2 regions of the Streptomyces sp. NPDC036984 genome follow, and region 1 is predicted to be linked to the other one. Evidence: riboswitches for the same ligand, from Rfam matches in the RefSeq annotation. Region 1 holds a riboswitch; the other holds the start of a gene.
What was found. A riboswitch is a leader RNA that binds a small molecule or an ion and turns the genes downstream of it on or off. The one in region 1 is predicted to bind glycine.
Positions count from the first base shown of each region.

Region 2: another riboswitch for glycine. It lies ahead of gcvT (glycine cleavage system aminomethyltransferase GcvT); the one in region 1 lies ahead of gcvP (aminomethyl-transferring glycine dehydrogenase).

Region 1 is NZ_JBVJRL010000018.1:3,057-13,894, reverse strand. It holds gene gcvP (aminomethyl-transferring glycine dehydrogenase) at 1-2,495, opposite strand, end outside; glycine riboswitch at 2,670-2,764, opposite strand; gene ACZ7DL_RS28195 (PRC-barrel domain-containing protein) at 2,884-3,255, shown strand; gene ACZ7DL_RS28190 (DNA polymerase IV) at 3,177-4,772, opposite strand; gene ACZ7DL_RS28185 (MerR family transcriptional regulator) at 4,840-5,523, opposite strand; gene ACZ7DL_RS28180 (bifunctional nuclease family protein) at 5,783-6,256, opposite strand; gene ftsR (transcriptional regulator FtsR) at 6,342-7,079, opposite strand; gene ACZ7DL_RS28170 (FHA domain-containing protein) at 7,125-7,955, opposite strand; gene ACZ7DL_RS28165 (DUF881 domain-containing protein) at 8,146-9,006, opposite strand; gene ACZ7DL_RS28160 (small basic family protein) at 9,012-9,344, opposite strand; gene ACZ7DL_RS28155 (DUF881 domain-containing protein) at 9,341-10,249, opposite strand; gene ACZ7DL_RS28150 (sugar phosphate nucleotidyltransferase) at 10,474-10,838, opposite strand, start outside.
Region 2 is NZ_JBVJRL010000020.1:39,718-50,555, reverse strand. It holds gene ACZ7DL_RS29745 (ABC transporter permease) at 1-619, opposite strand, end outside; gene ACZ7DL_RS29740 (ABC transporter substrate-binding protein) at 692-2,443, opposite strand; gene ACZ7DL_RS29735 (ABC transporter permease) at 2,499-3,497, opposite strand; gene ACZ7DL_RS29730 (enhanced serine sensitivity protein SseB C-terminal domain-containing protein) at 3,849-4,613, opposite strand; gene ACZ7DL_RS29725 (enhanced serine sensitivity protein SseB) at 4,828-5,619, opposite strand; gene ACZ7DL_RS29720 (AAA family ATPase) at 5,711-6,397, opposite strand; glycine riboswitch at 6,578-6,675, shown strand; glycine riboswitch at 6,676-6,788, shown strand; gene gcvT (glycine cleavage system aminomethyltransferase GcvT) at 6,868-7,986, shown strand; gene gcvH (glycine cleavage system protein GcvH) at 8,103-8,480, shown strand; gene glyA (serine hydroxymethyltransferase) at 8,495-9,772, shown strand; gene ACZ7DL_RS29700 (L-serine ammonia-lyase) at 9,889-10,838, shown strand, end outside.

The DNA.
Region 1 (10,838 bases):
TCCACGGTCACGCCGGTCGCCTTGGTCAGCGGGCGCAGGTCGATGATGCACTCGTGCGCCACCAGGCCGCCGGGGCCGGTGTAGAGCACCGGGTAGTGCGGCTCCAGGCGCTTGGCGATGTAGTTCGCCGACAGCACGGCCACCTGGGTGGCCCGCTTCAGGCCCTCGCCGCCCATCAGGCGGACGTACGCCCAGGAGATGGGCAGGATGCCCGCGCTGCCCCAGGGGGCCGCCGAGATCGGCCCGACGCCCGTCTCCGGGCCCGCCTCCGGCTGGAGCGGGTGGTTCGGCAGGTACGGCGCCAGGTGCTCGCGGACCGCGACCGGGCCGACACCCGGGCCGCCGCCGCCGTGCGGGATGCAGAACGTCTTGTGCAGGTTCAGGTGGGAGACGTCACCGCCGAAGTGGCCCGGCTTGGCGAGGCCGACCAGCGCGTTGAGGTTGGCGCCGTCGACGTACACCTGGCCGCCCGCCTCGTGCACCTGGGCGCAGATGTCGGCGACGTGCTCCTCGAACACGCCGTGTGTCGACGGGTAGGTGATCATCAGCACCGCCAGCTCGTCGCGGTACTGCTCGATCTTGGCGCGCAGGTCCTCGACGTCGATCTCGCCGTCCTCGGCGGTCTTCACGACGACGACCTTCATGCCGGCCATCACGGCGCTGGCGGCGTTGGTGCCGTGCGCGGAGGACGGGATCAGGCAGACGGTCCGCTGCTCGTCGCCGTTGGCGCGGTGGTAGCCGCGGACGGCGAGCAGACCGGCCAGCTCGCCCTGCGAGCCGGCGTTCGGCTGGAGGGAGACCTTGTCGTAGCCGGTGACCTCGGCGAGGCGGTCCTCCAGCTCGTGGATGAGCGTGAGGTAGCCCTGGGCCTGCTCGGCGGGCGCGAAGGGGTGCAGCTGGCCGAACTCGGGCCAGGTGACCGGCTCCATCTCGGTGGTCGCGTTGAGCTTCATGGTGCAGGAGCCCAGCGGGATCATGCCGCGGTCGAGCGCGTAGTCGCGGTCGGCCAGCTTGCGCAGGTAGCGCAGCATCGCCGTCTCGGAGCGGTGCTGGTGGAAGACCGGGTGGTTGAGGTAGACGTCGGTGCGCAGCAGCGCCTCGGGCAGGGTGTCCTCTGCGGTCGCGTCCAGCGCCTCGACGTCGGCCTCGGCGCCGAAGGCGGCCCAGACGGCGGCCAGCTGGGCCCGGCCGGTCGTCTCGTCGCAGGCCATGGAGACGTGGTCGGCGTCGACCAGGCGCAGGTTGACGCCGTTCTCCCGGGCGGCGGCGACGACCTCGGCGGCCTTGCCGGGCACGCGCGCGGTGACGGTGTCGAAGAACGCGCCGTGGACGATCTCGACACCGGCAGCCTTCAGGCCCTCGGCGAGGATCGTGGCGTACCGGTGGGTGCGCCGCGCGATGGTCCTGAGCCCCTCGGGGCCGTGGTAGACGGCGTACATGCCGGCCATCACGGCGAGCAGCACCTGCGCGGTGCAGATGTTGCTGGTCGCCTTCTCGCGGCGGATGTGCTGCTCACGGGTCTGGAGCGCGAGCCGGTAGGCCTTGTGCCCGTCGGCGTCGAGGGAGACACCGACGAGACGGCCGGGCAGGCTGCGCGCGAACTTCTCCTGCACCGCCATGTAGCCGGCGTGCGGACCGCCGAAGCCCATCGGCACACCGAAGCGCTGGGTGGTGCCGACGGCGATGTCGGCACCCAGCTCGCCCGGCGAGGTCAGCAGGGTCAGGGCGAGCAGGTCGGCGGCGACGGTGACCAGGGCGCCCAGCTCGTGCGCCTGGTCGATGACCGGCTTGATGTCCCGTACGGCACCGGAGGCGCCCGGGTACTGGATCAGTACGCCGTTGATCTCGCGCTCGGCGATCTCGGCCGGGATGCCGTCGCTCAGGTCGGCGACGACGACCTCGACGCCGGTCGGCTCGGCACGCGTCTCGATCACGGCGATGGTCTGCGGCAGCGCGTCCGCGTCGACCAGGAACAGGCCCTTCTTGTTCTTGCCCATGCGCCGCGACAGCGACATCGCCTCCGCGGCGGCCGTGCCCTCGTCGAGGAGGGAGGCGCCGGACGTGGGCAGACCGGTGAGGTCGGCGACCACGGTCTGGAAGTTCAGCAGGGCCTCGAGCCGCCCCTGGGAGATCTCCGGCTGGTACGGCGTGTAGGCCGTGTACCAAGCCGGGTTCTCCATGACGTTGCGCAGGATGACCGGCGGGGTGAAGGTGCCGTAGTAGCCGAGGCCGATCATGGAGTCGAGGACCTGGTTGCGGTCGGCGAGCGAGCGCAGCTCGGCGAGCACCTCCGCCTCGGTGCGGGCGCCCGGCAGGTCCAGGGCATCGGCGTTCTTGATCACATCCGGGACCGCGGCGGCGGTCAGCTCGTCGAGCGAGCCGTACCCGGCCTGCGCGAGCATCTTGGCCCGCGCCTCCTGGTCGGGCCCGATGTGGCGCTGCTCGAAGGGGATGCCCGCTTCGAGCTCCGAAAGCGGCGTACGGTGGGCGGTCATGGCGGAGGCCTCCTGGTCTGACGCGACCTTCGAGGGGCACCACGGCGCGGGTACCCCGACGGCCTCCCCCTCTGTCATCTCAACCTGAGAGCTTCACCGGGCGCCTGTGCGCGCCGGCTTTCCCCGTCGGTGAGAGCGGAAGCCGTCGACACCCGCTCTGCTTTCCAGAGTGACCTCGTCCGTGCGGTACGTGAGCCTGAGAGATTCCGGGGAGGATTTGCTCCTTCGGCGCCTCCGAGGTGGTCGGAGGACTCTCCCGCACGGGGTCAGCAGCCGCTGTCAGCCTACCAGCGAGGTCAACGCCTGAGCCTTCGAGTGGCCGCCTCCTTGAATGTGCTCTTTTGTAGTGCTTACGGATGAGTTGCGACCACGTGGAGGGAGAGGGCCCGTGCAGACGGACATCGATCCGCGGAACCTGATCGGCCGCAAGGCGTTCGACCGCAATGGCACCAAGATCGGCACCATCGACGAGGTGTACCTGGACGACGCGACCGGCGTACCCGAATGGGCGGCCATACGCACCGGCCTGTTCTCCCGGGACGCCTTCGTGCCCTTGGAGCCCAGCGAACTCGTCGAGGGCACCCTCCACGTCCCCTTCGACCGCGCCCTGATCAAGGACGCCCCCGACTTCGGCGTGGGCCGTCATCTCTCCCCCGAGCAGGAACTCCAGCTCTACCACCACTACGGCCTCGACGTGGCCTCACCTCCCACGGTCCCGGACCACGACTTCGGGAAGCTGGCGGGGTCGGAAGAGGCCTGATCAGTGGCTTCGGCGGGGGCGGAGAATGCCTGATCAGTACCTTCGGCCGGGTCGGAGAATGCCTGATGCGTGGCTTCGGCGAGGTCGGAAGATGCCTCATCGCTGAATTGCTCCGGGGTCCGGGGCGGAGCCCCGTGTCGGCCACTGCTCGGCGGACCCAGACCGGCGGGCGGATGGGAAGAATCCGGAACCAACGGCAACGGATCAGCGGGCTCCAGCGCAGGATCGTCGACAAAAAACGTCCGTACCCGGCCCGGCTCGGACTGAGGCGTCTCGAACCGCACCGTCACCCGGCCCAGCCCACTCCCCTGCACCCACCCATGCCCGTGCTCGGCGTGCCGCACATCCTGCCCGGCCCGCCACTGCCGTTCGACCGGCTCCGGCCGCTCCGCAACAGCCGGAGCCGCACCTGTTCCCGGCTCCTCCGCCGCAGGCACCGGCACCGGCATCGCCTGCGCGAACAGATCCTCCTGTGTGTAGTAGGCGAGCCCGGACACCCCCACCCCGAGCAGCCGCACCCCGCCCGTGGTGTCCACCGAGTCCAGCAGCCGCGCCGCCGCCTCGCGGATGACCGCCGGATCGTCCGTGGGCCCTCTGAGCGTCTCCGACCGGGTCAGGGTGGAGAAGTCGTACCGCCGCACCTTCAGCACGATGGTCCGCCCCGACAGCCCGGCCTCGCGCAGCCGCCGTACGCACCGGTCGGCCAGCCGCTGCACCTCCATACCGACCCGCAGCCGGTCGTGGATGTCCACGTCGTAGGTGTCCTCCACCGACACCGACTTCGCCTCCCGCTCGGCCACCACGGGCCGCTCGTCGCGCGCCAGGGCCATCGCGTACAGCGCGTGTCCGTGCGCCTTGCCGAGCAGCCGGACGAGCTCGTCCTCGCCGGCCTCCGCCAGCTCGTCCACCGTGGTGATCCCGGCTCTGCGCAGATGGTCGCCGGTGGCCGGCCCGACCCCCGGCAGGGTCCGCACCGGCATCGGCCCCAGCAGGGCCCGCTCGGTCCCCGGCTCGATCACCACCAGGCCGTCCGGCTTGGCCTGCTCGGAAGCGATCTTCGCGAGCATCTTGGAGGCGGCGAGCCCGACCGACCCGGTGAGCCCGGTGACCGCCCGGATGTCCGCCCGCAGCCGCACTCCGGCCCGCCGCGCCGACTCCTCGTCCCAGGCCGCTCCCCCGGCCTCGAGATCCACGAACGCCTCGTCCAGGCTCAGCGGCTCCACCAGCGGCGACAGCTCCCGCAGCAGCGCCATCACCTGCTCGCTGATCGCCCGGTACAGAGAGAAGCGCGGCACCAGATACGCGGCGTTGGGTGCCAGCCGGCGCGCCTGGGCCATGGGCATCGCCGAGTGGACCCCGAACACCCGTGCCTCGTACGACGCGGTGGCCACCACCCCGCGCGGTCCGAGCCCGCCCACGACGACCGCCTTCCCGCGCAGGCTCGGCTTGGATGCCTGCTCCACCGAGGCGAAGAAGGCATCCATGTCGAGATGCAGGATCGTGGGCGCGTTTCTCACATCTCCGATGCTGCACCACGGCACTGACAATGCGGTGGTGCCGGAGCGCCCGACGGGATTCCGGCGGTCAGACCGCCCGGTTGCGGCGCCGGGCCAGCTCGTCCGCGGGGTTGTGCCCGACGAGTGTCTCGCCGGTGTCGATGCGCTCGCCGTGCAGCTGGGAGAGGGCGCTTTCCACGTCCCGCCACACCACGCCGACGGCGATCCCGAAGATGCCCTGACCGCCCTGGAGCAGGGCATGGACCTCGTCCGGCGAGGTGCACTCGTACACGGTGGCGCCGTCGCTCATGAGCGTCATCCGCTCCAGATCGCGGAAACCGCGTTCCCTGAGGTGCTGGACGGCCGTGCGGATGTTCTGGAGCGACACCCCGGTGTCCAGGAACCGCTTCACGATCTTCAGGACGACGACGTCCCGGAAGCTGTACAGCCGCTGGGTGCCCGACCCGTAGGCGGGCCGCACACTGGGCTCGACCAGACCGGTACGCGCCCAGTAGTCGAGCTGCCGGTAGGTGATGCCGGCAGCCGCGCAGGCCGTGGGCCCGCGGTAGCCGATCTGCTCGGACGTCATGGCCGCCACCCCTCCGCCGTTCGGCACCGCCGTCGGAAGCTGCGGAGCGTGATCGACCGCGCTGCCCGGATGGGGGAATCCCCCGCTCGAGCGCGGCCGTGAACTCGGGGGCGGGTACGGACCGCTCTCCCCCAAACTGCGTCCGGGGGCACCCCCAGCCGTACCGTCGCCGCTCGTTCTCACGCCGACCTCCGTCCTTGACCTGCCTTCTCGACGGTAGGCAGTCACCAGGGGTGCGTCAACGATCGCCACACTCGGCACGCCGAGTGATAATCACCCTAGGAGTGGTTTCCCGTGTCCCACCGCGGGGAAAGGCTAGCCGAATGCGCTCCCGGGGAGCCGTAGGACGCTCTCACTGGCCGGAGGCAATTGCCGGGGCGCCGGCCGCGCGGAGCCGCCGTTCGCCCCCGGAAAGACCGGGCCGACAGGGCCGGCCCCCGCCTCACTGGCTGCTGGTGCCGAAGTCCTCGGGCGAGATCTGATCGAGGAACTCGCGGAACTTCTCCACCTCGTCCTCCTGCTCGTCCGGAATGGCGATGCCCGCGTCGTCCAGCACCGTGTCACTGCCGTAGATCGGCGTCCCGGTGCGCAGGGCGAGCGCTATGGCATCGGAGGGGCGGGCGCTGACCTCGACCCCGCTGGCGAACACCAGCTCCGCGTAGAAGACGCCCTCCCGCAGATCGGTGATGCGCACTTCGGTCAGCTCCTGGCCGACCGCCTCCAGCACGTCCTTGAACAGGTCGTGCGTCAGCGGTCGCGCGGGCGCCATGCCCTGCTGGGCGAAGGCGATCGCCGTCGCCTCCCCCGGCCCGATCCAGATGGGGAGATAACGGTCGCCCCCCACTTCGCGCAGGAGCACGATCGGTTGGTTGGAGGGCATTTCGACCCGGACACCTACGACATCGAGCTCGTTCACACAGCAACCCTAGGCCGTGCTCGGGACGTTTGGGTAGTCGGGCCGGGAACAGGTGCCCGATCCGGCCTCTCCGGGACCCGCCGCTTCAGGGCAGCCGCACGCCGAGGGCGGTCTTGACCAGGGCCGCGTGCAGCTTGACCGTGAGGGCCGCCAGCTCCTTCGTGCGAGCCTCGGCAAGCGCTCTGGTCTGCGGGTTGCGGTGACGCTTGAGGGGGGCCACCACCTGGTCGACCAGCCCCGCCTCACGGTCGGCGGCGGCCTTCATCACCCGAAGGTGGCGCGGCTCGATGCCGAATCGGCCCAGCTCGGCGACGAGCGTGGCCACGGTGACGGCCTCGGCGTCGTACGCCCCTTCCTCCAGAGGAGCGATGAGCCCGTAGGACTCCCACTCCTTCAGCTCGCCCTCGTCGATGTCCGCCGCGGCCAGCAGCTCGGCCCTGCCGACCCGGGCCACCGTGGGCCCCGGCATGACCTCCGGCGCGTCTTCCGGGGTGCGCTGGCGCCCGACCAGCGGCAGCGGGAGGGCCTCACCCCGCTCCATGGCCTCCAGATGCTCGCGGATCACCTTGAGCGGCAGATAGTGGTCCCGCTGCATCCGCAGGACGTGACCGAGGCGCTCGACATCCTCGGCACTGAACTTTCGGTACCCCGACGGGGTCCGCTGCGGCTCGATGAGCCCCTCCGACTCCAGAAAGCGAATCTTGGAGATGGTGACTTCGGGGAACTCGTCGCGCAGCACGTTCAGCACCGTGCCGATGCTCATCAGCCCACTGTCCCTGGCGGCGGTACCGCTTCCGGCACCGCCGCTCGGTGTTTGAAGCATGGACCTTCCCTGGGGGATCCCCCCGGACGTCAGTCCGGGGGCGGGTCAGATGCCCTGCCGGCTCGCGTAGAACACCAGCCGGTACTTGCCGATCTGCACCTCGTCACCGTTCGACAGAGCGACCTGGTCGATGCGCTCGCGGTTGACGTACGTGCCGTTCAGGCTGCCCACGTCGGCCACCGTGAAGGAGCCGTCCGGGGAGCGCCGGAACTCCACGTGCCTCCGGGAGACCGTCACGTCGTCCAGGAAGATGTCGCTCTGCGGGTGACGGCCGGCCGTGGTCAGGTCGCTGTCCAGCAGGAAGCGGCTGCCCGAGTTCGGACCCCGGCGCACCACCAGCAGCGCCGAACCCAGCGGCAGCGCGTCCACCGCGGCCTGCGCCTCCGGGGAGAGCATCGGCAGCGGCGTCTGGCCCGTCGCCTCGGAGTCGTAGGCCTCGAGACCGGAGATCGAGATCGTCGAGGTCGTCTCGGAGGCTCGCTCGGGCGCCACACCGGGACGCAGCGGCGCCCCGCAGTTGGAGCAGAACCGGGCGTTCTCCGCATTCCGGTTACCGCACCTCGTACATACCAGGACCGACATCGACGGATCCTCCTGCCGCGGCTGCCCCGCCGGGGCGTTGGACGCGTACGGGCCGGAGGCAAACCCTCCACCCGTACCTGAGGTTGACGGTTGCCCGAAACCTATGCCGCCGGACCGGGCAGGGTCAACAGACGCCGCGCCCTGAACACCCGAAATGTCACCGCCCGGACCAGCGACCTGGTCCCGGAACAGCGGGCGCTGGCCCTCCGCGTCGGGCTGTGCGCGATGACGAGCGGTCGCGTTGTCGCTGCCCTCTCGCGCGCTCTTGCCGAACAACTTCGCAAACAACTTCACGGGCGATTCCCCTTGACCGAAACAGACCCGCCCGTGGGGCAGGACGAACCCTGATTGCCTACACCGGCCGAGCCGGACATTCTCACAACGTCCGTATCCACCAAACAGTTTCCATCACGCACCACCTCTTCGGTGCGCCGACCCCCCGCAACCTCATGCCCCTGCCCGACGGCCCCCATGCACCGCCGGTTCACTGGGAGGACGACCGAGCGTAGTCAGGCCGCTTCGCCTGTCGCAAGGCGTCCACGACGATCTTGTCCGACCGCTCGACAGTCACCGTCGCCTGCTCCTTCTCCAGGGTCTGCACCACACCTCCAGGGATGTTCAGCGCCGGCTCGAGGTCCTGCGGCTTGCCGATGACCTTGAAACGATAGGGAGCGTTGATCTTGTTCCCGTCGACGCTCACCGCTTTGTCCCCGTCGGTGAAATAGGTGCCGGTGACCACCCGGACCCCGTTGACCTGGATCGCCTCCGCGCCGGCCGCGCGCAACTCCTGGATCGCGTCGAGCAGCATGTCCGCCTGGACCGTCCCCTTCGTGTCCTCGATCGTCATGGTGATGCCGGGACCCTCCGCCGCCACGGTGCCCGCCAGAATGCCGAGTTGTCTTTCCTTCTCGGCGGTCTGCCGGCGTGCCTCCGCGGCCTGGTCGGAGCTGCTCTGCAGCTCCTGACGCTGCTTTTCGAGTCCCTGCTTCTCGTCCTCAAGACGCTGAGTACGCGAATCCAGTTCATCGAGGATGCGCACAAGATCTTCCTGACGTGCCCCGCGCAGCGCGCTGTCGGTGTCACTGTTGGACGCCACCTGCACCGCCAGGCCGAAGCCGAGGCCGAACAGCAGCAGCGCCACGATGAGTTGAGCCCGGGTGAAGCGCGGCGGCCACAGGCCCTTGACGAGCCGCTGCCGGCCCGTCAGCGGCTGCTGAGGATCTTCGCCGGCCTGCTGCCCGGCATCGGGCGCGGGTGCGGGCGCGGGCACCTCGGCCGGCAGTTCCCTGCGCAGCCGGTTCTCGGGCTGATCACTCCGGCCGTTGCGGTCGTTCTGCTCGCTCATGACCGTCACGCCCGGAACACGTGCCGACGGATCGCCGCGGCGTTGGAGAAGATCCGGATGCCCAGGACCACGACCACACCCGTGGACAGCTGCGCGCCCACGCCCAACTTGTCACCCAGGAACACGATCAGGGCGGCGACGACCACGTTCGACAGGAACGACACCACGAAGACCTTGTCGTCGAAGATGCCGTCCAGCATGGCCCGCAGGCCGCCGAAGACGGCGTCCAGCGCCGCGACGACGGCGATCGGCAGATAAGGCTCGACGACCGCCGGAACCTCGGGACGGACCAACAGGCCGGCCACGACTCCCACGACGAGGCCCAGTACGGCGATCACGATGTGCCCTTCTCGGTTTTCTCGGACTTCGGCTGTGCTGTTCGTACGATCACACTGGGGGCGGCGGGCAGCCGGAGATCGCCCTCCGTGGAGATGGTGGCGCGGATGCCGTAGTTCTCCTCCAGGGCATGCAGATACAGGCCGTCGGCGCTGTTCTGGAACCTGGTGCTCAACCTGTCCCCGTCGCCCACCGCCAGCACCGTGTACGGCGGCACCAGCGGCCTGTTGTCGACCAGTATCGCGTCGCCCGCGGCCCTGATCGCGGACAGGGCGGTCAGCCGCTGCCCGTTGATGGAGATCGCCTCGGCCCCGGAGGCCCACAACCCGTTGACCACGCGCTGCATGTCGCGGTCACGCACCCGGCCGGTGTCGGAGAAGCCCGACGTCTCCCGGGGATTGGCGCCGTCGCCGCCGGTGCCGGCCTCCTTGGCGTCGTTCACGACGAGCTTGACCCCGGGACCGTGCGCCGCGGTGGCGCCGGACAGCAGACCCACCAGATCCGCGTCGGCGCTGCCGCCGCTCGACTTCAGAGCCGCCCGCTGGCGAGCGCTGACGTCGTCGCGCAGCTTGTCCACCGTGCTCTCGAGCTTGTCCGCGTCCGCGGTCTCGCTGTCGATGCGGTCGATCAGCTCCTGGCGCTCCTTGGCCACCACGGGCGCCGTCACGCGCGCCTGTGCCGCTCCCACGGTCACGACCAGCGCCGCGAGGACGAGACCGGCGGCCAGGCCCAGCTTGGCCCGGAGTGTCCTCGGCAGACCGCCCTCGCCCAGCGACTTCTTCCGGGCGGCGGCCTCGGCGTACCCGTCGTCGAGGCTGTGGTCCATGACGTTGGTGATCAACGACATGGAGGCGTCCGGGCGCTGCGGCCGCGTGGGGCTGCTCCGAACGGGGGGTTGCTGCGGCATGCCGCACATCGTCGCATGTCGCGAGCAGTACCTCCGAACGGCCCCACCGGCGTGCCGGACAGGCCCCCTTGGGGACACTTGTCCGGCACGCACGCGTGCAGCGGCTTTTGCCGTCCTCACCGGCCAGGGCTCACCGGCGGGCGCGGCCGGGCCGACGGCTGTCCGCTGCCGCCCGGCTCAGCCGTGGGCGCAACCTGACCGGCAGCCGACCGCTGCCACCAGGATCACCGGCCGGCGCTGTCCACGACGGCCGACCACTCGTCCAGCAGAGCCTGCGCGGAGGCGTCGTCAGGGCCCTCCGCCCACAGGTGAGTGACCGCCTCCGCCGGGTCGGGCAGCACCATCACCCAGCGCCCGTCGGTCTCCACGACCCGCACACCGTCGGTCGTGTCGACAAAGCGATCTCCTGCGGCCTCGACCACCCGTCGCATCACCAGCCCCTTGACGGCCCACGGCGTCGCGAGGTCCCGCTTGAGGACGTGCGCCCGCGGGATCCGGGCATCGATCTGGCTCAACGTGAGCTGCGTCCGCGCCACCAGCCCGATGAGCCGCACGAAGGCCGCCGTGCCGTCGTAGACGCCGCTGAACT
Region 2 (10,838 bases), on a different contig from region 1:
ACCACGCCGGGAAGAGGGTGTTGGCCCACTGCTCGGGGTTCTCGGTGAACGGGACGTAGTCGCGTCCGAAGATCGGCCACTTGAAGACGAAGAGCAGGATCGCCAGGTTCCCCGTGAAGAACATGGGCAGCGAGACACCGGCGAGTGCGATGCCCATGAAGGTGCGGTCGAAGATCGAGCGCGGCTTCAGCGCGGAGATGACACCGATGACCACACCCGAGACGAGCCACAGCACGGCCGCGCCCGCGGCCAGCGAGAGGGTGATCGGAATGCGCGAGGTGAGCTGCGGCCAGACCGGGACGTGGTCCTTGAAGGAGTAGCCGAAGCAGGGCACGTCGCAGTGCACCGTGGTGGGCCCGAGGTTGTAGTCGGCGCCGGCCACGATCCCCTTGATGAAGTGCCAGTACTGGACGTAGACGGGCTGGTCCAGACCGAGGTTGTGCTTGACCGCGGCGATGTCCGCCTTCGACGGGCTCTTGCCGATGTACTGCTGCGCCAGCTGGTCCGCTGTCTGGCCGGCGAGCCGTGGCAGCAGGAAGAAGATGGCAAAGGTGACCGCGGAGACGACCAGCAGCAGGATCACTGCCGCGAACGTCCGGCGGAGGATGTACGAGATCACGGGGATCGGCGCTGGTGCCCGCGGGCCGCGAAGCCCGCGGGCACCAATGCCTTCACCTGCCTTCCGGGGCTGCTACTTCGACGCGACGCCGATGTTGAGGTAGTCGTACTGACCGCTGAAGGCCGCCGTGGAAACCAGGTTGGTGTAGCTCTGCGGGCGGGCCAGCAGGACCTTGAAGTAGGTCAGCGGGACGAGGACGGCGTCGTCCATGGTCTTCTTGTCGATCTGCGTGTAGAGGCTGTTGCGCTCAGTGGTGTCCTGAGTGCCGATCGCCTTGGACAGCAGGTCGTTGACTTCCTTGCTGTCGTACTGCGACAGGTTGGTGTTGCCGGACTGGCTGATCGCCTTGCCGTTCAGGATCTGCTGGAGGAAGCCGTAGCCGGAGGGCCAGTCGGCGCCCCACTGCATCATCTCCAGGCCGATGTTCTGCTTCTTGGTGAACTTCGGCACGCCCGCGTAGTCGGTGAAGTACTTACCGGACGGGTACTGCTTGAGGGTGGCGTTGATGCCGACCTTCTTCAGCGAGGCGATGATCGCCGTGGCGGCGTCGATCTCCTGCGGACGGTCCGAACGGGCCGAGATGTTGGTCGAGATCGACGTCTTGCCGCAGGCCTTCAGCTGCTCCTTGGCCTTGGCGGCGTCGCCCTTGCTGCCCGAGGTGGCGTAGGCGTCGGCCTTCGCGTAGCCGGGGATGTCCGGCGGCAGGACCGTGGAGGCGATCTCACCGCGGATCGGGCCGCCCTCGGCGGTCTGCACCGAGACCTTGTCGATGGCGTACTGGACGGCCTTGCGGCACTCGACCTTGTCGAACGGCGCGACCTTGGTGTTGATCGCCAGGTAGACCAGACGGCCACCGTAGGTGTTGTCCGTGTTGGCCTTCTTCGCGGTGTCGGTGACCACCTGGGCCTGCGTCGCGGCCTGGACACCGGTGCCGCCGAGGTCGATCGCGTTGCCCGCGAGGACGTCCTTGTCGATCGTCTCCGGGTTGACCTTCAGCTTGACGACGATCTTTTCCGGCAGCTGCTTGCGCAGCGGGTCGGTCTTCGCGTCCCAGTTCTCGTTGCGGACGAGAACGGCCTGCTGGCCCTCCGTGTAGCTCTGGAACTTGTACGAGCCCGAGGAGACGATGTGCTTGACGTAGTCGACGCCGGTGTCCTTGGCCTTGGGCACCGGGGCCGTCTGCGGGGCGGCGACCAGGTAGTCGAACTCCTGGAAGGCCTGCTTCAGGTGGAAGACGACCGTGGTGTCGTCCGGCGTCTCGATCGAGGACAGGCCCTTGTCGCTCTTGTCCTTGTACGGGCCCTTGTACTTGTCGCCGCCGGCCAGGAACTGCTGGAAGTAGTTCGGGCCGAGGGAGAGCACGTCACGCGCGAAGTTGGAGCGCTCGACGGCGTACTTGACGTCCTTCGAGGTGATCGGCGCGCCGTCCTCGTACTTCAGGCCCGGACGCAGTTTGTACGTCCAGGTCTTGCCGCCGTCGCTCGGAACGCCCTTGCCCTCCGCGAGGTCCGGGACGAGGGTGTTGCCCTCCTCGCCGGGGCCCGGCTTGAAGGTCATCAGCGGGCGAGCCCACAGCCGGCTGAGGTTGTACATGTACGCGTAGTACGTGTTGCCCGGGTCGAACGAGTCCGGGACGTCGGACAGCTCGTAGGTGAGCGTGCCGCCCTTCTTGTCGGACGCGTTGACGACGCCCTTGGTCGCGGCGTTGGCCCCGGCCGACTTGGTGCCGTTCTCGTTCTTGTTGTCATCGGCCTTGCTGCAACCCGCAAGAAGCAGGCTGGCGGAGCCGACGGCCGCGATCGCGGCCAGCGCTGACCTTCGCATGATGGGCGCTTTCCCCTCCATTGTTGGAAACTTTTCGGGCTCTCCGCAGCAGGCGTCAGCGGCTGCGCGGGTCGAGAGCATCGCGGAGACCGTCACCGAGCAGGTTGAAGGCCAGGACGGTCACGAAGATGGCGAGACCAGGGACGATCATGAACATGGGGTCGACCTGGTAGAAGGTGACCGCTTCACGGAGCATGCCGCCCCACGATGCCTGCGGGGGCTGGATACCGACGCCGAGGAAGCTCAGGGACGCCTCGAAGAGGATGTTGGTCGGGATGAGCAGCGTCGAATAGACGATGATCGGGCCGACCAGGTTGGGCATCAGCTCCCGGAACAGGATGTACGGAGCCTTGGCGCCCATGCCCCGGGAGGCGTCGACGAACTCGCGCTCGCGCAGGGCGAGGGTCTGGCCGCGCACGATACGGCCCAGGTACGGCCAGTTGAAGAAGCCGATGACGAAGATGAGCACGCTCAGGTGGAGCGGCAGTCCGTCCAGGCCGAACGCGCCGCCCTGGAGCGTGGCGGAGATGGAGATGGCGAACAGCAGGAGGGGGAAGGCGAGGAACGTGTCCATCAGCCGGCTGATGATCGAGTCCACCCGTCCGCCGTAGTAGCCCGCGATGACGCCCATGACGGCGCCGATCACGTTGGACAGGATCGTGGCGCCGAAGGCGACCACCAGCGACACCCAGGAGCCCTCCAGGACGCGGGTGGCGATGTCCCGGCCGAACTTCGGGTCCACGCCGAGCGGGTGGTCGAGGCTGACGCCACCCCAACTGCCCTTGGGCAGCGAGGTGTCCGGGCTGATCAGGTCCTGGTTGAAGGCGTTGGGGTCGAGCCCGAACATGGCCTGGAGGGGGCGCGAGAGGATCGCCACGAGGATCAGCAGGATCACGATGACGCCACCCGCGACGGCGACCCTGTCCTTCTTGAACCGGGTCCAGGCGATCTGGCCCAGGGAACGACCCTCGATCTGCCCCTTACCGGCACCCTCCAGCACAGCCTCCGGCTGCGCCTCGGCTGCCGCCCCGGTGGTCTCGATCGGTGCGGTCACGGTGAGCGACCCCTCTCGCCGGTGGTGACCGGCCTGCGCCTGCCGCGGATTGCGGCTTTGTCGACTTGCCAACGATCACGAGGTCTCGACCTCGTGTCTGAGTCGCGAGTCTTCAGCGTGGCTGCGATCACCCGCCAGATCTGGCGGCGAAAGTATGCGCAACCGTGATGCAGTCCGGGGGATTCCGTTATCCGAACAGTGGGTAACGCCCCCCGGACATGGTCCAGTTGGGGCAGAAGGAAGAATTTGCGCGGTTCGGGACGTACGGCAGATGTCTACGCGCGCAGATGTATGTCGGCCGTGTAAATTCTGCACCCCGGCCCCAAACGGCCCGGCGCAGGGGCCCTTTGGTCAGTAGCCGCCGTGCGCCGGCGGGTAGCCGTACCCGGCGGCCGGCGGAGCCTGGAGCTGCGGTACCGGGGCGTGCGCCTCGCGGTCGTAGAAGGGGCGCGCGTTGACCCGCATCCACATCACCACCGGGTCGTGGTCGTCGGTCATCGCGACCGTCGACACCGGCAGCCCCTCCGGGACCGCGCCGACGGACTGCTGCATCATCGCGCGCACCGAGTCGACCGCGGCCGGCGAGGTCTCGTACACGTCCAGGCCGATGGCGAGGTACGGCGCTCCGAGCGCGGGCTGCACCCAGGCGCGGCGCAGCGAGCGGAGCGCGGGGGTGCGGTGCGCGTTCTGCGCGAGCAGGGCGTAGAACTGCGGGATCTCGATGCCGGGCTCCGACAGGCGGAGCGGGCCGGCGGGCTGCCGGTCCAGGCCGGTGGCGATGCGGCGCAGATCGAGCCAGGGGATGCCGACTCCGCCGCCCTGGGCGTGCGGGTTGAGCCAGAGGCCGTAGTGGTCCGGGTAGAGGGTGCGGGCCACGTCCAGGCCGTCGACCACTTCATAGGAGCGGTTCCAGCCACTGGCCGACAGCTCCTGGGCGGAGGTCACGCAGGGGGCGTAGTGGAAGCCGTCCACCTCCATGTCCCCGTACTGGGCGTCCGGGGAGCCGGCCTGGCCGTGCCACAGGAGCATCCAGATCTGACCGGAGGACGGGGTGGCGAGGGCGCGCAACAAGGCCTCGTAGGCGTCGTAGCGTCCGGGCGTGACCTGGCGCAGCATGTGCTCGACGCTGCCGCTTGGGCTCGCGCTCACCTGTCTTACCGCCCCTTCGATCCTTGCCCCGCGTTTGGACACAGCTTAAGCGCCCAAGAGCTCGGGGCCTCGCGGTCGTGCGCGAGTACGGGTGTGTGGTGGTTTCTCGCGCCCCGCGGCGGAGCCGCATATCGGGACACAGCCCCGCGCCCCTCGGTCGGTCGCCCCACTGGGCGGCCGATCAGGGGCCGTACTGATAGAACGGCCGGACGTTCGTCTTCATCCAGTCCGCCACCGGGTCCTGGGCCACGTCCAGGAGCACGAGGTTGACCGGCCATGTGACCGGGGCCCTGCCGAGTGCCCTGCCCAGGGCCTCCAGGGGCAGGGCCCGCAGGTCGCCCTCCCGCTGGGAGAGTTCGACGCCCACGAACATCACCGGGTCGGCCGTCTCGATGGCGGCCAGGCAGCGGCGGGCGGTGAGGACCACGCCGATCTCGGCGAACTCGGCGGAGGCGGCGGAGAGGAAGTCGACCGGGTCGTCCTGCCAGTCGGGCTCCAAGAGGCGGACCCTGCCGCCGCTGCTGGGGCCGTCGAGCGGGGTGCGGCCCGCACGGCACAGCTCGGCCACGGCCTCCGGCGGCAGCGGGATGCCGACCACACCGCCCGGGTTCACGGCCATGCCCACCTGCGGGGGCAGGCCCCGGGCGAACTCCACGGCGGGGGCGATGGTGTACGACATGTGGGGACCGGCGGCCTGGCGCAGCTGCTCCTCGGAGCTGAACACCGGGACGTACGCCTGGCCGTCGAGGTCCATCGTCGGCAGGTCCAGCGAGCCGCTGTCCGGGCCTCCGCCGTTGGGCAGCGGTATCCACAGAAAGCTCCGGCCGAGCACCTCGATGATCCGGCCGCCCGCCGAGGGGACGCCGAGGGAGGCCGACAGCACCTCCTCCAGCTCGTTGCCGGGCCAACCGCCGTGCGGGTGGGGGTGCGCCTGTGCCGGGAAGTCCGCGGGAAAGTCCGCCGGAAAGTCCATCTGCCTACCGCCTGCTGGGAACCACTGCTGTGAGCATGAAGGCTAGCGGGTGGCTGTGACAGGGGCCGGTGTCCCGCCCGCCCGGAGCGATCTACGCGGTGAAATCTATGCGGTGCAGGGTGTCCGCCGCGGCCCGGTCCAGCAGCACCGCCGAACCGCAGCCCGCGGGCAGCTCGCCCCGCTCCACCGCGCCGAGCAGCCGGGCGGTCGTCCGGCGGTGGCGGCGGAAGGCGAAGCGGGAGACACCCCGGCCGCGCTCGCGCTGGCCCTTCCGGGCCGTGTCGGGGGTGACGTCGAGGAGCAGCAGGCGCAGGGTGCCGCCGCGGCGCCGGGCCTCGCGGGCGAGCCAGGCGCGCACCCACGCCTGGGTGCCGCAGTCGTGCACCACGACACCCTCGTCGGCGCGCAGCGCGCGGCGCAGGCCGGCGTAGTGGGCGAGGCGGACCAGGGGGCGGTAGAGCGCGTACGGCAGGAAGCGGGGCAGGCGGGCCGCGAAGCGGTCGCGGGTGTCCTGGGAGTCGACGCGGCGGCCGGGGACCGCGCGGTGCATCAGCGTGGACTTGCCGCTGCCGGGCAGGCCGGTGATCACCACCACGTCCCGCGGCTCGAAGACCAGGGCGCGCGGGCTGCGGCCGGCCCGGTCGCGCAGGTCGCGGACGACCGGGACCGGGCGGGCGGCGCGCCGCCCGCGGGCCGGGGCACAGGTCTGCTTCGACACCGAGAGGCCGGCGCCGGCGGCGGTGGCGGTGGCGCCGGCGTACGCCGTGGTCCTGTTCACCGTGATCGTCCTCCCCAGTGGGCCTCGGTCGTCCCCATGCCCGTTCTATGTAAAGGGAAGGTAATGGGGAAGGTCGGCGGTTCCGTGTGCGTACGGCCACAGCTCGGTTACAGATGCGGGGCCCTGACGGGCCGGGGTGCGGCATGCAATGATGTGCCCGCCAACTGCATACCGGCCGTTTGAATCCGCGCGGGAGAGTTCCCAGCAGCCTTCGCTGGGGCGCCGAAGGAGCAAGTCCCTCCCTTGAATCTCTCAGGCACCGTTACCGCGCGGGCGAGGCACATCTGAAAAGCGGGCCGCTGCGACAGCGGCCCCACCCAAGGTGCAAGCCGTGATCGTCCCTGTGGCGGTCTCGGCGAACCTCTCAGGTTCCGATGACAGATGGGGAGGAACGTTCCTCGCCCTCCCCCACGCTCGGCTTCGCTCGCGCGGGGGCGCCCCCATCATTCGCCTTGGGAGACGACCGACCGATGAGCAGTACCGCACTCCGCCACACCGCGCTCGATGCCCTGCATCGTTCGCTCGGCGCGACGATGACCGACTTCGCCGGCTGGGACATGCCCCTGCGCTACGGCTCCGAGCGCGACGAGCACATCGCCGTGCGGACGAAGGCCGGTCTCTTCGACCTCTCCCACATGGGCGAGATCACCGTCACCGGCGCCGAGGCCGCCGCCTTCCTGAACTTCGCCCTGGTCGGCAACATCGCCTCCGTCGGCGTCGGCCGCGCCCGCTACACCATGATCTGCCAGGCCGACGGCGGCATCCTGGACGACCTGATCGTCTACCGGCTGGCCGAGACCGAGTACATGGTCGTGGCCAACGCCTCCAACGCCCAGGTGGTACTGGACGCGCTCACCGAGCGGGCGGCCGGGTTCGACGCCGAGGTCCGCGACGACCGGGACGCGTACGCGCTCATCGCCGTGCAGGGCCCGGAGTCCCCCGGCATCCTGAAGTCCCTCACCGACGCCGACCTGGACGGCCTGAAGTACTACGCCGGCCTGCCCGGCACGGTCGCCGGCGTCCCGGCGCTGATCGCCCGCACGGGCTACACCGGCGAGGACGGCTTCGAGCTGTTCGTGAAGCCGGAGCACGCGGTGCAGCTGTGGCAGGCGCTGACCGAGGCCGGCGAGGGCGTCGGCCTGGTCCCGTGCGGTCTGTCCTGCCGGGACACGCTGCGCCTGGAGGCGGGCATGCCGCTGTACGGGCACGAGCTGACCACCTCCCTCACCCCCTTCGACGCCGGGCTCGGCCGCGTGGTCAAGTTCGAGAAGGAGGGCGACTTCGTCGGGCGCGAGGCGCTCGCGCAGGCCGCCGAGCGGGCCGCGGCCGAGCCTCCGCGGGTGCTGGTCGGGCTGGTCGCCGAGGGCCGCCGGGTGCCGCGCGCCGGGTACGCCGTCGTCGCGGGCGGCGAGGTGATCGGCGAGGTCACCTCCGGTGCCCCCTCCCCCACCCTGGGCAAGCCGATCGCCATGGCCTACGTCGACGCCGCCCACGCGGCGCCGGGCACCGAGGGCGTCGGCGTGGACATCCGGGGCAGCCACGAGCCGTACCAGGTCGTGGCGCTGCCGTTCTACAAGCGCCAGAAGTAGAGACTGAGCGCGGACCGTCCCCGTGACGTGACCCTGCGCACATTTCCGCTGCTCACGAGCAGTTTCCGTAGTCCCCCCTTCATCAGCACTCCCGCGCGTACAGGAGAATTCAGGCCATGAGCAACCCCCAGCAGCTGCGCTACAGCAAGGAGCACGAGTGGCTGTCGGCCGCCGAGGACGGCGTCGCGACGGTCGGTATCACGGAGCACGCGGCCAACGCGCTCGGTGACGTCGTCTTCGTCCAGCTCCCCGAGGTCGGCGCGACGGTGTCCGCGGGCGAGACCTGCGGCGAGCTGGAGTCGACGAAGTCGGTCTCCGACCTGTACTCGCCGGTCACCGGTGAGGTCACCGAGGTCAACGAGGATGTCGTCAACGACCCGTCGCTGGTGAACTCCGCCCCCTTCGAGGGCGGCTGGCTGTTCAAGGTACGTGTCGCGGAGGAGCCGGCCGAGCTGCTCTCCGCCGACGAGTACACCGCCTTTTCCGCCGGCTGAGGAGTCGTAGCCGTATGACCGTCCTGAACACGTCCCTGCACGAGCTGGACCCGGAGATCGCCGCCGCGGTCGACGCCGAGCTCGGCCGCCAGCAGTCGACCCTGGAGATGATCGCCTCCGAGAACTTCGCGCCGCTCGCGGTGATGGAGGCCCAGGGCTCGGTCCTGACCAACAAGTACGCCGAGGGCTACCCGGGCCGCCGCTACTACGGCGGCTGCGAGCACGTCGACGTCGCCGAGCAGATCGCCATCGACCGGATCAAGGAGCTGTTCGGCGCCGAGTACGCCAACGTGCAGCCCCACTCCGGTGCCTCCGCGAACCAGGCGGCCCTGTTCGCGCTGGCCCAGCCCGGGGACACCATCCTCGGCCTGGACCTGGCGCACGGCGGCCACCTGACCCACGGCATGCGCCTGAACTTCTCCGGCAAGCAGTTCGACGTGGTCGCCTACCACGTGGACGACGCCGGCCTGGTCGACATGGCCGAGGTCGAGCGGCTCGCCAAGGAGCACCGCCCGAAGGTGATCATCGCGGGCTGGTCGGCGTACCCGCGCCGGCTGGACTTCGCCGAGTTCCGCCGGATCGCCGACGAGGTCGAGGCGTACCTGTGGGTCGACATGGCGCACTTCGCGGGCCTGGTCGCCGCCGGTCTCCACCCGAACCCGGTGGAGTACGCGGACGTGGTCACCTCCACCACCCACAAGACCCTCGGCGGTCCGCGCGGCGGCATCATCCTCGCGAAGAAGGAGTTCGCGAAGAAGCTGAACTCCTCCGTCTTCCCGGGCTTCCAGGGCGGCCCCCTGGAGCACGTGATCGCGGCCAAGGCGGTCTCCTTCAAGATCGCGGCGAGCGAGGACTTCAAGGAGCGTCAGCGCCGTACCGTGGACGGTGCCCGCATCCTCGCCGAGCGGCTGACGGCACCCGACGCCCGCGAGGCCGGGATCAACGTGCTCTCCGGCGGCACGGACGTGCACCTGATCCTGGTCGACCTGCGCGAGTCCGAGCTGGACGGCCAGCAGGCCGAGGACCGGCTCCACGAGGTCGGCATCACGGTCAACCGCAACGCCGTCCCGAACGACCCGCGCCCGCCGATGGTCACCTCGGGCCTGCGGATCGGTACGCCGGCCCTGGCCACCCGCGGTTTCACGGCCGAGGACTTCGCCGAGGTCGCGGACGTGATCGCCGAGGCGCTGAAGGCGCCCTCTCCCTTCGCGGCGGCCGACGCGGAGGCCCTCAAGGCGCGCGTGAAGGCGCTCGCCGACAAGCACCCGCTGTACCCGGGTCTGAACAAGTAAGTCACCTTTCGCGGGGCACCGCGCACACTGGAAGTAGCGGCGTGCGCGGTGCCCGCGCCCCTGTACCGCCCTTTTTGCACCACCTTTTGCACCACCCCCGTATTGAGGAGTCACCCGTGGCCATCTCGGTCTTCGACCTGTTCTCGATCGGCATCGGCCCGTCCAGCTCCCACACGGTCGGCCCGATGCGCGCGGCACGCATGTTCGCGCGGCGCCTGCGCAACGAAGAGCTGCTGGAATCCGTCGTGTCGATACGTTCCGAGCTGTACGGCTCGCTCGGCGCGACCGGCCACGGCCACGGCACGCCCAAGGCCGTGCTGCTCGGCCTGGAGGGCGCCTCGCCGCGCACGGTGGACGTGGAGACGGCGGACCAGCGGGTGGAGGACATCAGGACGACCGGGCGGCTGAGCCTGCTCGGTGAGCACGAGATCGCGTTCGACTTCGACGCCGACCTGAAGCTGCACCGCCGCAAGGCGCTCCCGTACCACGCGAACGGCATGACCCTCTGGGCGTACGACGCCACGGGCGCCGAGCTGCTGTCCAAGACGTACTACTCGGTCGGCGGCGGCTTCGTGGTGGACGAGGACGCGGTGGGCGCGGACCGCATCGTGCTCGACGACACGGTCCTGAAGTACCCCTTCCGCACGGGCGACGAGCTGCTGCGCCTGACGAAGGAGACGGGTCTGTCGATCTCGTCGCTGATGCTGGAGAACGAGCGGGCCTGGCGCACCGAGGACGAGATCCGCGCGGGTCTGCTGGAGATCTGGCGGGTGATGCGCGAGTGCGTGCAGCGCGGCATGTCCCGCGAGGGCATCCTGCCCGGTGGGCTGAAGGTCCGCCGTCGCGCGGCCGTCTCGGCCCGCCAGCTGCGCGCCGAGGGCGACCCGCTGGCGCACGCCATGGAGTGGATCACGCTCTACGCGATGGCGGTGAACGAGGAGAACGCGGCGGGCGGCCGGGTCGTCACCGCCCCGACCAACGGCGCGGCCGGCATCATCCCGGCGGTCCTGCACTACTACATCAACTTCGTCCCCGGCGCCGACGAGGACGGCGTGGTCCGCTTCCT